4 regions of the Pseudoalteromonas sp. MBR-15 genome follow, and region 1 is predicted to be linked to each of the others. Evidence: predicted binding sites of a transcription regulator. Region 1 holds the regulator's gene; each other region holds the start of a gene.
What was found. Region 1 encodes sigma-54, which starts transcription at its own class of promoters, with help from an activator protein. Its sites were predicted from a motif close to GTTGGCACGNNNNTNGNNT; they were not measured.
Positions count from the first base shown of each region.

Region 1 (4,217 bases):
GAATCGTTTGATCAGTGTTTGATCATCACTATCTAAATAAAACAACGTGGGTTTTGCAAAGCCCGGTAAATACTCAAGAATATCGTTAAATTCTTGCTGTTCTTTCGGCAGGTTACGCACATCGATACTTACAGCAATTTTGTCGTAATTATCTGACACACTGCGTACTAACGAAGGAAGTAGGTTTACAGGAATATTATCAACGCAGTAATAGCCTAAGTCTTCAAGTACTCGTAAAGCGACCGATTTACCTGAACCAGAGCGACCGCTGATAATAATTAATTCCATTTATGCCTCTGATGCAATGACTTTAAACAGATCACTATCTGTTTTAGCACTGCGTAGCTGTTTACAAAATTCTTTGTCTTTAAGTCTATCAGCAATTGTTGATAAGGTCTTTAGATGAAGTTGACAGTCACCATCTGGTACGATGAGTGCGACAAAAATATCCACTGGACGATTATCAATTGCGTCAAAATTTATAGGTGACTCACTCACAATTACAAATGCGTGTGGCTGATCTGCACCGCTCATACGACCATGTGGAATCGCAATACCTCGGCCAATACCCGTGCTGCCCAATTTTTCTCTGTTCAATAGGGCATTGAGTATATCTTGCTGAGATAAATGAGGGAGCTGCTCATGAGCCAGTTCGCTGATAAATTCGAGAATTCTTTTTTTGCTATTAAAAAGGACCGCAGCTTTGCTGCAGTCCTGGTTAGTAAGTGAACTAAGTTTCATAATTTAGTGTCGAGCTAATTTCTCTTTGTGTTTAATTACTTGACGATCAAGTTTATCGATTAACGAGTCGATGGCTGCATACATATCTTGGTGTTCAGTAGAGGCAAATAACTCGCCTCCGTTTACATGTAAAGTTGCTTCTGCTTTTTGGCTTAGTTTTTCTACATCTAGAATGACATGAACATTATTAATGTGGTCAAAATGCCTTTCTAGTTTCGCAAACTTGGTGTTTACATAGTCTCTTAATGAATCTGTGATTTCTACATGACGACCAGTTAAATTTAGTTGCATAAGCATTTTCCTTCTATGTAAAACGTCTAAATCAGACTCTTACGCTGATTCGACGGAGGTATTGCTAGAGACTCTCGATATTTTGCTATTGTCCGTCTAGCTACTTTAATTCCTTGCTCAGCCAATATATCTGCAATTTTGCTATCACTCAATGGTTTAGCTGTGTTTTCTGCGGCGATTAGCTTTTTGATTAAAGCGCGAATTGCCGTAGATGAACACTCACCCCCATTTTCAGTGCTTACATGGCTGGAGAAGAAATATTTCAACTCAAAAATTCCCCGCGGGGTATGCATGTATTTTTGTGTTGTTACTCGCGAAATTGTTGATTCATGCATTTCGACCATTTCTGCGACATCATTTAATACCATGGGTTTCATGGCCTCAGGACCATGTTCAAAGAAAGCCTGTTGTTGTTGAACAATACAGTTAGTCACTTTTAATAACGTGTCATTACGGCTTTCTAAGCTTTTAATAAACCATTTTGCTTCTTGTAAATGAGAGCGAATAAATTGGCTATCACTGCTTGATTTTACAGAACGTGACATCGCCGCATAGTGGCTATTCACTCTGATTTTCGGCATGCAGTCTGGGTTTAGTTCAACTACCCAACGGCCTTTTATTTTTTTTACGGATACATCGGGTATCACGTATTCAGATTCTTCTCTAACAATGGTATCCGCAGGCTTTGGATTTAAGCTGTGGATCAATGTCATGACTTCTTTCAGCTCACTTTCTTTAAGCTTAGTCTTTTTCATCAAAGTGCGATAGTCACGACTCGCTAATAATTCAATATGTTCTGATAACACCATTTTAGTTTCAGCTAAATAGGGGGTGTCAGCATCGAATTGGCGTAATTGAATACACAAACATTCTTGTAAACTACGGGCGCCAATACCGACAGGATCGAATAATTGAATTCTTTTTAAGACAGCTTCGACTTCATCAAGTTCGATTTCTTCTTCATCGTTATTTTGATTGAAGCTTTCAACAATGTCTTCGCAGCTTACGGTTAAAATACCCGAATCATCAATTGCCTCAACAATCGCAACGGCAATCGCTTCGTCTGTTGGGCTGAATGGAGTCAGTTGTAACTGCCACATTAGGTATTCGTGGAGAGTTTCGGTTGATGCGCCTTGGTAAATTGACTCATCTTCAGGCATTGGACCTGAGGAACTTGATGGGGCAGCACTCATGTACTCATCCCACGTAACATCCATTGCTAAGTCGTCACTTACGGTGTCTTTGTTGAGGGCATCACTGCTTTCTTGCTCGTACTCGCTCGCAGCTTCGTCAGCCGACGCGCTTAGTTGGGTATCGTCAGATTCGGCTTTTTGCTCGTTTTTGCCAATACTCTCTTCTGCATAATCTGCTTCTTCAACTTCAAGCAAAGGGTTAGAGTCTAACGCTTCTTGAATTTCTTGCTGGAGATCCAATGTACTGAGCTGCAACAAACGGATAGCCTGTTGCAGTTGTGGAGTCATTGTAAGTTGCTGGCCCATGCGCAGCTGTAATGATTGCCTCATGTATCCCTAACAATCCTTTTTAGTCTTATCAAACAATAGAACGATGCCGTTAACTATTTATTTGATTTATTGTCATTGTTATAAGTCTAGCAGATGCTCTAGTCGGTGGCGTATTTAAAGCCTGAATTGCTCGCCTAGATACACATCGCGTACAGTTTGGTCGGCTAACACATGTTCAGGTGTACCTGATGCAATTAGCTCCCCATGAGAAACAATGTAGGCTTTTTCACAAACATCAAGGGTTTCTCTCACATTGTGGTCAGTAATTAATACACCAATACCACGATTTTTTAAGTGCTCAATAATTTTCTTTATATCTAACACTGAAATAGGATCAACACCAGCAAAAGGCTCATCGAGCAAAATAAATTTAGGGTCAGCGGCCAGTGCACGTGCTATTTCAACACGACGGCGTTCACCCCCTGACAATGCCATACCTTGGCTGTCACGAATGTGTTGAATGCTAAATTCATCAAGTAAACTGTTAAGTGTTTCTTCGCGGCCTTGTTTATTGAGATCTTTACGGGTCTCTAAAATGGCCATTAAGTTTTGATAAACAGTCAGTTTTCTAAAAATCGATGATTCTTGTGGCAAATAGCCAATACCTAAGCGAGCGCGGCTGTGCATTGGCAATAAGGTGATGTCGTTATCATCAATGCTTATTTTACCTTTGTCACTGGGCACTAATCCCACAATCATGTAAAAGGTGGTTGTTTTACCTGCGCCATTTGGCCCAAGTAAACCGACAATGCTGCCAGCTTCTACCTCAAGGCCTACATTTTTTACAACTTGGCGACCCTTATAGCTTTTAGCTAATAGCTCTGCTTTTAGTGTGCTCATGGCTGGCCTTCATCGTTCTTTTTGTTATCAACAGGCACTAAAATAGTGTGTACACGATCGGTCGAGTTTTCATCTTTCTCGGCACTTATCAGTTGCTGTTCCATATCGTATGTAATGCTCTTGGCACTGACTTTTTGGCCTGCTTGAGTCACTTGTGCATTGCCAACGAGTGTTAATAAGCGTTTAGCAACATCGTATCGAACTTCTTCAGCACTGGCGCTCATAATAGTGCCGTCAGCTTGTTTTTCTTCAAAGTAAGCGGGCTTTCCTGTGGCAATAATTAATTCAACCGTGCCTTCAACTTCACCTGCATGTGCTTCGAGTCGATCCGCTGTAATACGACGGTTACCATGTATGATCTCGACATTATCTTCGAAGATACCAATGCCATTTTTTAGCTGACCTTCTTGGCGATCAGAGCTAATGCTGATTGGTGTGCCAGCCTGCTCAGCAGCTGCGCCAGAAAACGCAATCAATAAGCTTGGGATCAGGAGTAATTTCTTAAGTTTATTGGTCATAGTATATGGTTCGTGTATGGTTAGTTAACTCAACAATTTCGGCTTTTAAATCGGCTTTTAAACCTTTACCGGTAATTTTTAAATTCGGCCCTGTCAGCGTGACAGGTTGCTTAGAAAACATGGTCATTTTGTCAATGTCTATGTTAATGTTCTCAGCTTTAATATCTTCGATCATGCCATTATGGGTAAGGTTTTTAGCAACCACATCCCCTTCGAATACAAGCTGATCGTTTTCATATAACGTGGCTTCTTTGGCTTTTACTTGCCAAACTTGCTGATCACCGTAAATGGTGAAAATGGGTTG
Region 1 is NZ_JBRJHH010000003.1:326,916-331,132, reverse strand. Features, by position in the region: gene rapZ (RNase adapter RapZ) at 1-288, opposite strand, end outside; gene ptsN (PTS IIA-like nitrogen regulatory protein PtsN) at 289-741, opposite strand; gene hpf (ribosome hibernation promoting factor) at 745-1,032, opposite strand; gene ACSSVW_RS06545 (RNA polymerase factor sigma-54) at 1,059-2,555, opposite strand; gene lptB (LPS export ABC transporter ATP-binding protein) at 2,670-3,395, opposite strand; gene lptA (lipopolysaccharide transport periplasmic protein LptA) at 3,392-3,913, opposite strand; gene lptC (LPS export ABC transporter periplasmic protein LptC) at 3,903-4,217, opposite strand, start outside.

Region 2 (4,217 bases), on a different contig from region 1:
AAAACCAACGACGAAATTCAGCAAGAAAAACAACAAGTTGACAGTGTTAGCGCCGCAGTAACAGAAATGGCCTCTACGGTACTCGAAATTTCGCGAAATGCGCAACACACCAACAATGCAGCCGAAGAAGTGCAAAGCATTACAGCCGATGGCACCAAGCGTTCAACGCAGGCGCAATCGGTGATGACCGCACTTGCCAGCCACATCGGTGAGGCATCTAAAGTTGTTGCAGGGCTTGAGCAAGAAAGCGGCAATATTGGCGCTGTTGTTGATGTAATCAACTCAATTGCAGAACAAACCAATTTACTGGCACTCAATGCAGCCATTGAAGCGGCGCGTGCAGGTGAGCAAGGGCGAGGCTTTGCGGTGGTTGCTGATGAGGTACGCTCACTGGCAAGTCGTACACAAGAGTCGACCGATGATATTCGTAATATGATCACGCGTTTACAGCAAATAGCTCAAAAAGCATCCACCATGATGCAGCAGGGTCAAGAGCGTGCAGAAGGCTCTGTAGAGCAAACTCAAATTGTACTGCAAGCTCTGCAAGATATTGCAGGCTCAGTGACGAATGTACAAGACCAGAGTCATCAAATTGCGACCTCAACTGAGCAACAAACGGTGGTTGCTGAGGACATTAATAATAGCCTCGCGGCAATTAACCATTTAGTAAATAGTACAGCAGATCATGCACATGAGTTAGCAGACGAAGCACGCGATCTCAATGAGCTAGCTATTTCACTTAATAAAACGGTTAATCAATTTAAGTTGTGATTAGTCATTGAATTGTTCTAGGTGTGTGTTCTTGCTACTTATCATAAGTAACAAATCAGGCACCATGCAGTCGTCAATAAGAAATTTTTAACGCTGCAAACGACAGGTCTAAATCATTCACACTGATTTGAATTGGTATTGAGATAGATTGCAGATGTAATTAAAAACCCGATGTCACCTGAAGATGACATCGGGTTTTTATCGTCAGCCTTCCTTGTTACCTGTGGCGTAACCGCTTTAGTAAGTTCCATAAATAGTTGCCACTGTTGCTCATTCCATGTAGCAACTCCCTTGTTGTTCAGTCCGTGTAATAATTGCGCTTGTACTTGTTCCATTTTGTCACCTCCTTACGCTAGCTTCATCCATATTTGGCTCCTAGCCTAAACCAAAATCCTTGGTGTTTATCCTTTCACTTTATCCATAAAGCGTTGCCATTGTGCGCTTGTCCATAACGCCTTGTTACTTCCTTGCTGTCCTTTGTGCTGTGTTACATTTTCCATACTGTAAATCTCCTTGCAGTGTTGTCATCCATTATTACGTGTGCATTTCCTTGCCGTACACCCATTCCTTTGAACCGTGATTATTATCGCTTACCGATAATATACACAGCATGAATCAAACCTGGAATGTACCCTAATAAGGTTAAAATAATATTAATCCAGAATTGTGCCCCCAAACCTACCTGTAAAAATACGCCAAGAGGCGGAATTAAAACCGAGAAAATAATGCGTATTAAATCCATAACTCACTCCTTGAAAAAGATAAGCCCAGCCAAAGCTGGGCTATGGGGCGTGCTATTATTCAGCAACAATCTTAAGTTCATCGATGACTTTACGCACATCTTCAGCATTTTCAGCAATGCTCACTGCTAATTGCTTTTCTGCATCTGACTTAACCGTACCTTTTAGTGTAACAACGCCTTTATCTGTATCGACATCAATATCAGTGCCGCCTACTTCAGAGTTAAATAAATAACGTGTGGTGATCACTGTACTGATCTTCGCATCAGTTAAGTCACTTTCTACTGAGTCACCTTTATCTGCACTTGCTGCCTTAGACTTCATGTTTTTCACAACCGTTAATTTGTTATCAACAGCAGTTACACCGTCTAGGCTAAGTACAAGCTCTTCGGCTAACTCTTTGTCTAATTCACTATCAACTTTACCGGTTAATACAACTTTGCCGTTTTTTACGTCTGTGTTGATATCAAAATTATTTAGGTTAGTGTTCATAAGAAGCACAGTTTCTGCCTTACCATCAATCCAAGCATCTTTACTTTCATTTTCCCAGTTGCTTGCCTGAGCACTCATACTTGTTGCACCAATTACTAACGCAGCAATCATAGTCTTGTTGAATGTATTCATAATCTTTCTCCTTTTGATTAAAGACGAGATAACTAATGCGACTACGATGCCAACTTTTTATTTTTATATTATTCAATAAGTTAAATAGATATTCAGCCATGATTTATATTCGTTTCGGTAATTATTTACAGACAATTCGGTAAGAAGTTCACTCTGTTATAAAAATGACTAATTAATTGTCAATCTTATTAATCTATGGTTAATTTAACGAATGAAAGCCCACACACAAAAACATAAACCAATGAATATTAATAAAATAATTTTTGGCCTACACTTTGCTTTGTGATTAACATAACTTTAAAACTCAACAGGGAATTATCATGGCCGTCAAACTCGAAGATCGCCCCATCGAGCAAGTAAGAGAAGAAGTAATCGATCAACTTATCTATAACTACAGTCATGCAGTTATTTCAGCAGAAGCATTTGAACGAAGACTAGACCAAGCAATGGAAGCCACCAGCAATGAGGTGTTAATTGAGCTGGTTGCTGACTTAGAGTTAACAGCAGATATTGACTACAAGTCACATAAACATGCGCAGTTTAAACCTCACTATGCACATGGTAGCGATGCAGAAAGCCTGCAACTACGCAGTATTTTAGGTTCCAACGAGCGTAGCGGCCAATGGCTAGTCCCGAAAGAAATTCACCTAACTAACTGTTTAGGCTCAATTGAATTAGACTTTAGTGAAGCCGTTTTTCAGCACCAGCATGTCACCATCTACGTAAACTGTATTTTAGGCAGCGACGAAATCTACGTGCCAGAACATGTAAATGTAGTGTCAAAGTTGTTTAGTGTGGTAGGTAGCGTTGAAAATAAATCGGTTGCACTCAATAAAGGGCAAGGCCCCACAATTACGATAGAAGGTAATGTTTGGCTAGGCTCAGTAGAGATTAAAGTCAAACGCACCATGAAAGAAAAGTTCATCAGCTTTGCCAACAGCCTAAAAGCCAGCTGGAAAGAAATGAATAGAGTGCAATAACGAAATGCGAGTTGCGAAACCCCCTCGCGCGAAATAAATTTCACGCCTACATTAAACCGTAGGCGTTATGCTTGCATGGCGCGTTTGCGCAGCAACGTCTTTTATAAGATTCACGGCTAAAGCCCCCTACAAAAGATACACACTACACTCGTGGGAGGCGTTTTAACTATACAAGCTCGCTTTTCGTCACTCGTTGCCTATAACCTTTCACGGCTAAAGCCCTTCCTACAAGTGATGCACACTTCACTCGTGGGAGGCGTTTTAACTATACAAGCTCGCATCTCGCTTCTCGTCACTCGTTGCTTACAACCCTTTCACGGCTAAAGCCCCTCCTACAAGTGATGCACACTACACACGTAGGAGGCGTTTTAACGCCGAAAAAGCAAACCTTTTAAGCGGTATTAACAACCATCTCGATTTAGCTCGCATCTCGCTTTTCGCAGCTCGTTGCTTACAACCTCTTCGCGCGAAATAAATTTCACGCCTACATTAAACCGTAGGCGTTATGTTTACATGGCGCGTTTGCGCAGCAACGTCTTTTATAAAACGGCTAAAGCCCCACCTACAAGTGACACACATCACACGTGGGAGGTGTTTTAACACCAAAAAAGCAAACCTGTTCAGCGGCATTAAACAACCATCTCGATTTAGCTGTACTAGCTCGCATCTCGCCTTTCGTAACTCGTTGCTTACACCCTTTCACGGCTAAAGCCCCTCCTACAAGTGACACACATCTCACACGTGGGAGGCGTTTTAACGCCGAAAAAGCAAACCTTTTAAGCGACATTAAACACCCTTCACGGTTTAGCTCGCATCTCGCTTTTCGTCACTCGTTGCTTATTAATCTCGCTTCTCGTTACTTATTTCGCTCGTACTTCGCTGCTCGTTTTTTTCATCGCTAAAGATCATTATTTCTTTCACTTGGGATGTCACTGAAATATTCGACAAACTCGACTTCAAAGCCTGCGGGGTCAATAAAATACACGTTTTTTCGGTAAGGGTTTTCAGGGCCTAATTTATCCACTTCGTAGCCTGCATCTACAAGGCGTTCAATCACGGCATTAATATCGTGTGTCACATAAGCAAAGTGAGCAAGGCCCAC
Region 2 is NZ_JBRJHH010000024.1:6,437-10,653, forward strand. Features, by position in the region: gene ACSSVW_RS19995 (methyl-accepting chemotaxis protein) at 1-771, shown strand, start outside; gene ACSSVW_RS20000 (hypothetical protein) at 885-1,106, opposite strand; gene ACSSVW_RS20005 (YqaE/Pmp3 family membrane protein) at 1,355-1,513, opposite strand; gene ACSSVW_RS20010 (BON domain-containing protein) at 1,569-2,135, opposite strand; gene ACSSVW_RS20015 (LiaF domain-containing protein) at 2,456-3,115, shown strand; gene ACSSVW_RS20020 (VOC family protein) at 4,014-4,217, opposite strand, start outside.
Region 2: the regulator sigma-54 is predicted to act here: its motif matches at 2,171-2,189, upstream of ACSSVW_RS20010 (BON domain-containing protein).

Region 3 (4,217 bases), on a different contig from region 1:
GAATAAACACCTCACTAAACCCATTGTTGCCAGTACACTGTTTTTGGCGATGAGTGAGCTTGAAGTACAGAAACAGGCTTTTTTTGACCGTACGTTTGTTCTCACTCAGTTTTCAAATAATACAGAATTAGTATTAACTATGCTGTCAAAGTTTGCGACCATGGCAGCACAACAGCTATTACAAATTTCAACATTAAAGACCACCGATGAGTTGATCAGAGTTGTCCATAATGTGAAAGGGTCGGCCGGTAATCTAGGCTTTAAACGTTTGTCAGCCTGCGCTCAGCAATGTGAGGCTAAGCTTAAAGCACAAGGCGAACTCCCTGAGTTATTAAACGATGAGTTGCAGTGGCAGATTAAACAAGTCATTGCATTTATCATCGAACAAGGATCTACAGATGCTAAAAAGAGCCAAGGTACTGATTGTTGATGACGATCCGTTGAACCGTTTGGTATTAGAAAAAACATTACAGCAAGATTATGATGTTTTTTGTGTTGAAAGTGGTGAAAAGGCACTGACGTTTTTAAAAACACAGTCCGTTGATTTATTGATTCTGGATATTGTTATGCCCGGTATTGATGGGTATGAGGTACTGAGCAAAATAAAAGAAAATACCGTCACAAATATGCTGCCTGTTATTTTTATTTCTGCTAATTCGAGCCATGACGACGAAGCAAAAGGCCTCGAGTTGGGGGCGATGGATTATATAACTAAACCCTTTAGTGCTGCGATTGTTCGTGCGCGTGTGCGTAATCAGTTATTAATCAAACAAAAAAATGACTTGCTCGAAATGTTAGCGTCAATCGATGGCCTGACTGAAATTCCTAATAGACGTTATCTAGATGAAAACCTTGCCCGAGAATGGCGTCGCTGTCGTCGCGATCAAACCCCTTTGTCTGTATTACTTATGGATGTGGATCATTTTAAACGGTTTAATGATTGCTATGGCCATCGAGCGGGTGATGATTGCTTAAAACGAATTGCTCATGCGCTTGTTGGGGCCTGCGAGCGAGGCAGTGACTTTGTGGCGCGCTATGGGGGGGAAGAGTTCGCGGCCGTTTTGCCTAATACAACGGCAACACAAGCAATCGCATTTGCTAATAAATTACGACATGCAGTGAGTAATTTAGGTATTCCCCATACCGCTTCGTTAAATTCGGATCATGTGACAATTAGTATCGGCATTGCGACCACAGAAACAGGCCAAGTATACGCTGAACAAACGCTGCTTGAAGAAGCTGACTTAGGGTTATATCAGGCTAAAGATGGCGGACGTGACCAAGTTGTGTCGCGATTAGTGAATGTGAGTGGGTAAAGAGTAGGCAAGGCCTACTCTGCCATTTTTGGCTAATTAGCCATTGCTCAGTGATTTATAAATGGTATCACCAACGCCAATTAGCTTATCGTTTTTAAATACCAGTGGTGTGCACTCATCTTTTGTCATTTTACCATCAGAGTGAATGCTATGAGTTGCATAAAACAATACTTGGTAAACATCGTCACCTTGTTTTAGTAATTCAGTGAAGTTAGGGGTGTGAAGTTTATTAAGTACCACTTGGTAGTTAGTATCAAGTGCAAGAGTCGAAATGATTTCGCGGTTATTTTTGTGCTGTTTTTGCCAGCTCGTCGATGAATCACCTGCCCAATGTGTTTCAGCTTCACCATCAGATACTGCAATGACACAGCCAGTTAAAAATGGTGCAGTAAGCGCTGCAATTAAAAGTGCTTTTTTCATTATTTTTTATCCCTAGAATTTAATGTTTATGTTGCTCTTAATTAGCAATCAGCTTGCCACATTTTAAAAAGTAAATTAAATCAAGTGATTAGCTTTTAATTGGTCAATTGGCTAGGAGCTTTTTTGCAAACCAGTTCGCTCAATTGACCAAAAAATTGCAATTTAGACCAACCTATTGCGCTCATTTCCTTGGTTAAATGCTTTGATATTTAACGCGATTTCTTTCACTAAGCGAATAATAGACTCTTTACTTGCCCAGGCAATGTGCGGCGTAAGTAATAAATTGTCGCCAGTGTATTGGGCAAGTGGGTTATCTGCCTCGGCGGGTTCTTTGCTGAGTACATCAACACCCGCGCCAGCAATCACATTATTGGCAAGCGCAGATGCTAAATCAGCCTCATTAATAATCCCCCCACGGGCAGTATTAATAAGGATGGCAGAGGGTTTCATCATGTTCAGCTCATGAGCCGCAATTTGATCGCGAGTTTCTTCTGTTAACGGGCAGTGAACACTGATTATATCAGCCGTTTTTAATGCTTGCTCAAAACTAACGCGACCTTCACGCGGTGTATGTCCTTTACGTTCACTGATAATTACATGGGCACCAAATGCGGTTGCAACTTCAGCAACCGCTTTGCCCAACGAGCCGTAGCCAATAATTGCTAAGGTTTTCCCCGCAATTTCATTAAAGCTGTAATCTAAGCGACAAAACATCGGACTCTGCTGCCATAAACCTTGCTGGCAATCACGAATATACTTGTGTGTGTTACCAAGCAGATTGGTGATCAATGTAAACGTGTGTTGAACCACTGAAGGTGTTGAATATCCGGCCACATTGGTCACGGCAATGTTATGGGCTTTTGCTGCTGGTAAATCAATATTATTGGTGCCAGTTGCAGCAACGCAAATTAATTTTAAATGAGGTAACTGCGCCATTGCTTGTTGATTTATAACTACTTTATTCGTTACTACAACATCAGCGTCTTGGCAGCGTTCAATTAATTCGTGTTGATTAGTTAGGTTATAGCAAGTGAGTGAACCTAATTGTGCCAGCTCATCTAACGAAGTGTCTGCTAATGTGGCGGCATCAAGGACGACGATATTCATATACTTTCCTTATTAATTTTTGCTTGACCTTAGGGTGTACTCCAAGGTTTATAGTGAGCATAATAAATAAACGCTTCACAATGGAGACAGTGATGAAAATAGGTGAGTTTGCCCGTCAATTAGGCGTCTCAACAGATACGTTAAGGTACTACGAAAAACATGGTTTGTTAACGCCAAGTTCGCGTTCTGAGGTGGGATATCGGTTTTACTCTGATGCAGATTACAAGCAAATGTCGTTCATTTTGCGGGCAAAAAACGTTGGTTTTAGTCTGTCTGAAATAAAAGAGTTATTGCAAATTAAGTTTCATAAAAATCAGCATTCATGTCATGAGGTTAAAGCAATGACATTACAAAAACGTGATTTAGTGGCCGCACGCATTGCTGAACTCACGCGTTTTTATGACTCTCTTTCATTATTAGCAGATAAATGTTGTGGTGGTGAAGAGCCCGCAGAGAACTGCTCGATACTGACGACACTGGAGGATATTGATGGACTTACTCAATAATTTTTGGCAGTTATTCTTATTATCTGCCCCATGGCTAATGTTAGGTTTATTGATTGCTGGTTTATTAAATGTGTATTTACCGGCCAATTTTCTCAATCGTCACTTAGGAAAAGAGGGGCTTTGGACAACCATTAAGGCTGCTTTTATTGGTGCGCCTATGCCATTGTGTTCGTGTGGTGTTATTCCAGCAGCAATTGGGCTTAGAAGAGCGGGAGCATCGAAAAGCGCGACGACGGCATTCTTAGTTTCAACACCCGAAACGGGCGTTGATTCAGTGTCAGTCTCGTATGTTTTATTGGGGCCATTTATGGCCATTATACGCCCAATCGCAGCGGTGTGCAGTGCGATAGCTGCGGGTGTCTTGGTTGGGAAAGACCATGAAATTCATTCACAGCATAAGCATCAAGCCGCCACTGCAGATGATAATAGTGCAGGCTGTTGCAGCAGTAATACTTCGGCTGAAGTTAAAAAAGAGCCGAGCTGTTGCAGCAGTAATACCGCAGCTGAAGTTAAAAAAGAGTCGAGCTGTTGCAGCAGCAATACTTCGGCTGAAGTTAAAAAAGAGCCGAGCTGTTGCAGCAGTAATGCTTCGGCTGAAATTAAAAAAGAGCCGAGCTGTTGCAGCAGTAATACCTCAGCTGAAGTTAAAAAAGAGTCGAGCGGCTTTAGTACTGAAGATTCTGCATCGATAAAAACAGACCGTTGCTGTAAAAGCGAAAAGCCCAGTCTTTCGATAGAGAGCCGTGTTGCTAAATTTAAACGCGCTATTCGTTTTAGCTGCAATAAACTGTTAGAAGACACTATGGTGTGGCTGGTGATTGGTCTCTTTTTCGCGGCGCTAGTGCAAACGTATGTTCCTGAGTCTTAT
Region 3 is NZ_JBRJHH010000006.1:118,158-122,374, forward strand. Features, by position in the region: gene ACSSVW_RS10045 (PAS domain-containing hybrid sensor histidine kinase/response regulator) at 1-430, shown strand, start outside; gene ACSSVW_RS10050 (GGDEF domain-containing response regulator) at 399-1,316, shown strand; gene ACSSVW_RS10055 (DUF3192 domain-containing protein) at 1,353-1,736, opposite strand; gene ACSSVW_RS10060 (D-2-hydroxyacid dehydrogenase) at 1,899-2,843, opposite strand; gene zntR (Zn(2+)-responsive transcriptional regulator) at 2,936-3,349, shown strand; gene ACSSVW_RS10070 (SO_0444 family Cu/Zn efflux transporter) at 3,333-4,217, shown strand, end outside.
Region 3: the regulator sigma-54 is predicted to act here: its motif matches at 1,779-1,797, upstream of ACSSVW_RS10055 (DUF3192 domain-containing protein).

Region 4 (4,217 bases), on a different contig from region 1:
GATAGCTTGCGTTGGAATGAGACAAACACGCCAACAGCAAAAGAAGACAGTAATACACTGTCTCAAGAAGATTTCTTTTCGTTGTTAACGCAGCAGTTGTCGTTTCAAGATCCGAGCAATCCTGCTGATAACGATCAAATGATTGCGCAAATGACGAACTTTACCATGGCAGAAGGTATTTCAAATTTAAACACAAAATTTGAGTCACTCACTGCATCCATGACATCAAATTCGGCATTACAAGCGTCAACGTTAGTGGGTAAGCAAGCATTGCTTGAGTCAGAGACTATTGACTTTGATGGCGAAAATTTAGCTAAAGGTTCCGTTGTGGCAGAAACAACTGTTGAATCTCTTACGTTAAGAATCACTGATTCGACGGGACAATTAGTTCGCACTATTGATTTAGGATCGAAATCTGCCGGTGCTCATCGTTTCGAATGGGATGGTAAAGATGGTGAGGGCAATGTTCTTCCTGAAGGCGAATACAATATTAGCGCTGAAGGCTTCGTAAATGGAGATTACAGTAGCATGCCTCTGGCAACCTTTAAGAACATTGAAAGTGTCAATATTAATGGCAGCAGCGGCATTATCGTAAATACAAAAGAGGGTGCGGTTAGGCTAACTGATATAGCTGAAATCGCATAATTAAAAAGGTTTGGGTTAGCTTAGGCTAAGAGATAGGTTAGAGGTGAGTTATGAGCTTCAATATTGCATTAACAGGTTTAGCAGCCGCACAAAAAGATTTAGACGTAACGGCAAATAATATTGCCAACGTAAACACAACGGGCTTTAAAGAGTCACGTGCTGAGTTTGCTGATGTGTACGCATCGTCAGTATTTAGTTCTGGTAAAACAAAAAACGGCGACGGTGTTAAAACAGCAACGGTTGCACAACAGTTTCACCAAGGGTCGTTATCATTCACAAATAACTCACTTGATTTAGCAATCACAGGGGAAGGTTATTTTGCGATGAGTGATGACATCGCATCACAAGACTTTACATATACGCGCGCGGGTGCATTTAAATTAAATTCAGATAACTTTGTTGTTGATGCCAATGGTAACTACCTGCAAGGTTTCCCTGTTGACCCATCAACGGGTAATACGACGTCGGTAAGTTTAAGTACTACTTCACCGATTCAAATTCCTGATGCTTCAGGTTCGCCTCGTCATACGAGTAATATCTACAGCTCAATGAATTTAGACGCACGTGTCGATACGCCAACAACGACAACCTTTGATCCAACTGATAGCACGAGCTATAACTCGTCTACTTCAACAACTGTTTATGACTCATTAGGTGAGCCGCATGTTGTGCAGTTATTTTTTGTAAAGCAAGACCCTACAGCAACGCCAAATACGTGGGAAGTGTACGCCACAATGGATGGTCAAGCGTTTGATGCTTCAGGTGCTGCAACGGGCACAGGTGCACACACGCCAATTGATACACTTGAGTTCACGGCGGCGGGTTTACCGAACGTAACCGCTCCAGAAACCACATTTGATGACATTATTTTGCCTTCAAATGCTTCGTCAGGTTTATCGACACTACTTGGTAATGGCGCACAGTTCCCGAATGAAATCACGGTTAATTGGCGTGATGAAGCAGGCACCGCTAATAAAGTGCCTACGCAATACGCCAGTAACTTTGAAGTAAAAGCACTTGAGCAAGATGGTGCGACAGTCGGTCGTTTAGCGGGCATTGATATTGGTGCAGATGGAAAAGTAGTTGCTTCATACAGCAATGGCGATACTTCATTCTTAGGCCAAGTGGCTATGGTGCGCTTTTCAAACTCTCAAGGCTTACAACAAGCGGGTGACACTTCTTGGAAGAAAAGTTTAACCTCGGGCGAGCCTATTGCGGGTGAGCCAAACTCAGGCACATTGGGTTCAATTAACTCATCAGCACTTGAGCAATCAAACGTTAACTTAACGAATGAACTGGTTGACCTTATCAGCGCACAGCGTAATTTCCAGGCGAACTCACGTGCCTTAGAAGTTAACTCAACATTACAACAAAATATCTTACAGATCCGTTAATTTTAGCGGCTCTAAGTTTAATCCGACACGAAAGGCTGCCCCCTCTATTGGCAGCCTTTTTTTATTTTCCTTTGCTTATTTCCGCGTCAATTTTACTTTGGCACTTTTATTGCATTTCATAGTTATCGTATTTTTAGTGAGTCAATGTTATGGACAAAATGGTCTACATTGCCATGTCTGGTGCAAAGCAAAGCTTGCGTGGCCTTGAATTAAAGGCAAACAACTTAGCAAATGCAAACACCACTGGCTTTAAAGCTGATTTTGCACAAGCACGCTCAATGCAAGCATTTGGCGAAGGTTTGCCATCGCGTGTATTCGCAATGCAAGAGCGCCCAGGTTCTAACATGGAGTCGGGTGGTTTTGTTGAAACAGGCCGAGAACTTGATATTGCCATGAGTGATCGGGGTTGGTTAAGCGTACAAGATGCATCGGGCAATGAAGCCTATACCAAAACAGGCACGCTGAATATTACTCCCGATGGCGCATTGATGACCAGTCATGGTCGTCAAGTTATTGGCGAAGGTGGCCCCATTATTTTGCCTTTACCAATCGAGAAGATTGAATTTAGTTCTGATGGGTCAATTCAGGTGCGTCCACAAGGGGCACCTGCAAACTTTTTAGAAGTGGTTGATCGCTTAAAGGTAATCGAAGCCGATAACAATCAACTAGAAAAAGGCAATGATGGCTTATTTAGGCCAAAGCCAGACATGTTGGTAAATGATTTATGTGGTTTTTGCGATATTTCAACTAATGTAAAAGTGCTTTCGGGCACCCTTGAAATGTCCAACGTTAACCCCGTACACGAAATGGTCGATATGATCAGCAATCAACGCCAATTTGAATTACAAGTTAAATTGATGAAAACAGCGGAAGAGCTTGATGAACGTCAAGATCAGCTGTTACGCATTGTTTAAGATGACTGAGAGGGTAGAGTTATGAATCCTGCATTGTGGATCAGTAAAACCGGGCTTGACGCCCAACAAACCGATATTTCGGTGATCTCAAATAATCTCGCGAATGCCAGCACGGTCGGTTACAAAAAAAGCCGCGCCGTATTTGAAGATTTACTGTATCAAAATATTAATCAGCCAGGTGGTCGTTCCTCACAAGACACTGAAATGCCATCAGGTTTGATGTTAGGCGCGGGTGCGAAAGTGGTTGCTAACCAAAAGAACTTTTCACAAGGTAACATGCTTACCACTGAAAATTCATTGGATTGGATGATTTCAGGACCGGGCTTTTTTGAGGTCTTACTCCCAGATGGCAATATCGCTTATTCGCGTAATGGTCAATTTACCACCGATGAAGATGGCCGCATTGTTACCGCGGGAGCCGGTTTTCCTGTGCAACCAGAGATGAATGTGCCAGACGATGCACAATCAATTACGGTATCACAAGATGGTGAAGTGTCGGTGCGTATCTCAGGCCAAGCTGACAATGTTGTTATTGGTCAGCTAACTATCAGTGATTTCATCAATCCATCTGGCCTTGAGCCTATGGGTCAAAACCTTTACACCGAAACGGCTGTAAGTGGGGCTCCTGTGCAAGGTAATCCCGGTATTGATGGTTTAGGAACTGTTGTACAAGGTTCACTTGAAACTTCAAATGTGAATGTAACAGAAGAGCTCGTTAACCTCATTGAAACACAGCGAATTTATGAAATGAATTCAAAAGTGATTTCGGCTGTTGATGAAATGCTTAGTTACATTAACCAACAGTTATAATGGGTAGGAGGCAGCATGCGTAACATTATCTTAGTCACATCAACAGCGTTATTGCTCGGTGGTTGTATGGCAACACAAAATAACCATGTGGTTCAGGATGACCCTTACTATGCGCCAATGTATCCTGAGCCTGCAGCAGAGCAAATGGTACCCACTGGTTCATTATTTGATAGTTATTTATCAAATGACCTGTATTCAGATAAAAAAGCGTTGCGAGCAGGCGATATCATCACGGTTAAACTGCAAGAATCGACTCAGGCAACCAAAGCGGCGAAAACCGAAACCGATAAAGAAACTGACGCAAGCCTTGACCCAGTCATTGGTTTAGGCGGCAATCCTGTGAATATAGGTGGTGATAGTATCCAATTTGGTATTGGTTCAGATTCATCATTTAAAGGTGATTCTAAATCGAATCAATCGAACAGCTTATTTGGTGATATTTCAGTTAATGTTA
Region 4 is NZ_JBRJHH010000004.1:308,282-312,498, reverse strand. Features, by position in the region: gene ACSSVW_RS08135 (flagellar hook assembly protein FlgD) at 1-645, shown strand, start outside; gene flgE (flagellar hook protein FlgE) at 696-2,039, shown strand; gene ACSSVW_RS08125 (flagellar basal body rod protein FlgF) at 2,189-2,953, shown strand; gene flgG (flagellar basal-body rod protein FlgG) at 2,975-3,763, shown strand; gene flgH (flagellar basal body L-ring protein FlgH) at 3,779-4,217, shown strand, end outside.
Region 4: the regulator sigma-54 is predicted to act here: its motif matches at 2,136-2,154, upstream of ACSSVW_RS08125 (flagellar basal body rod protein FlgF).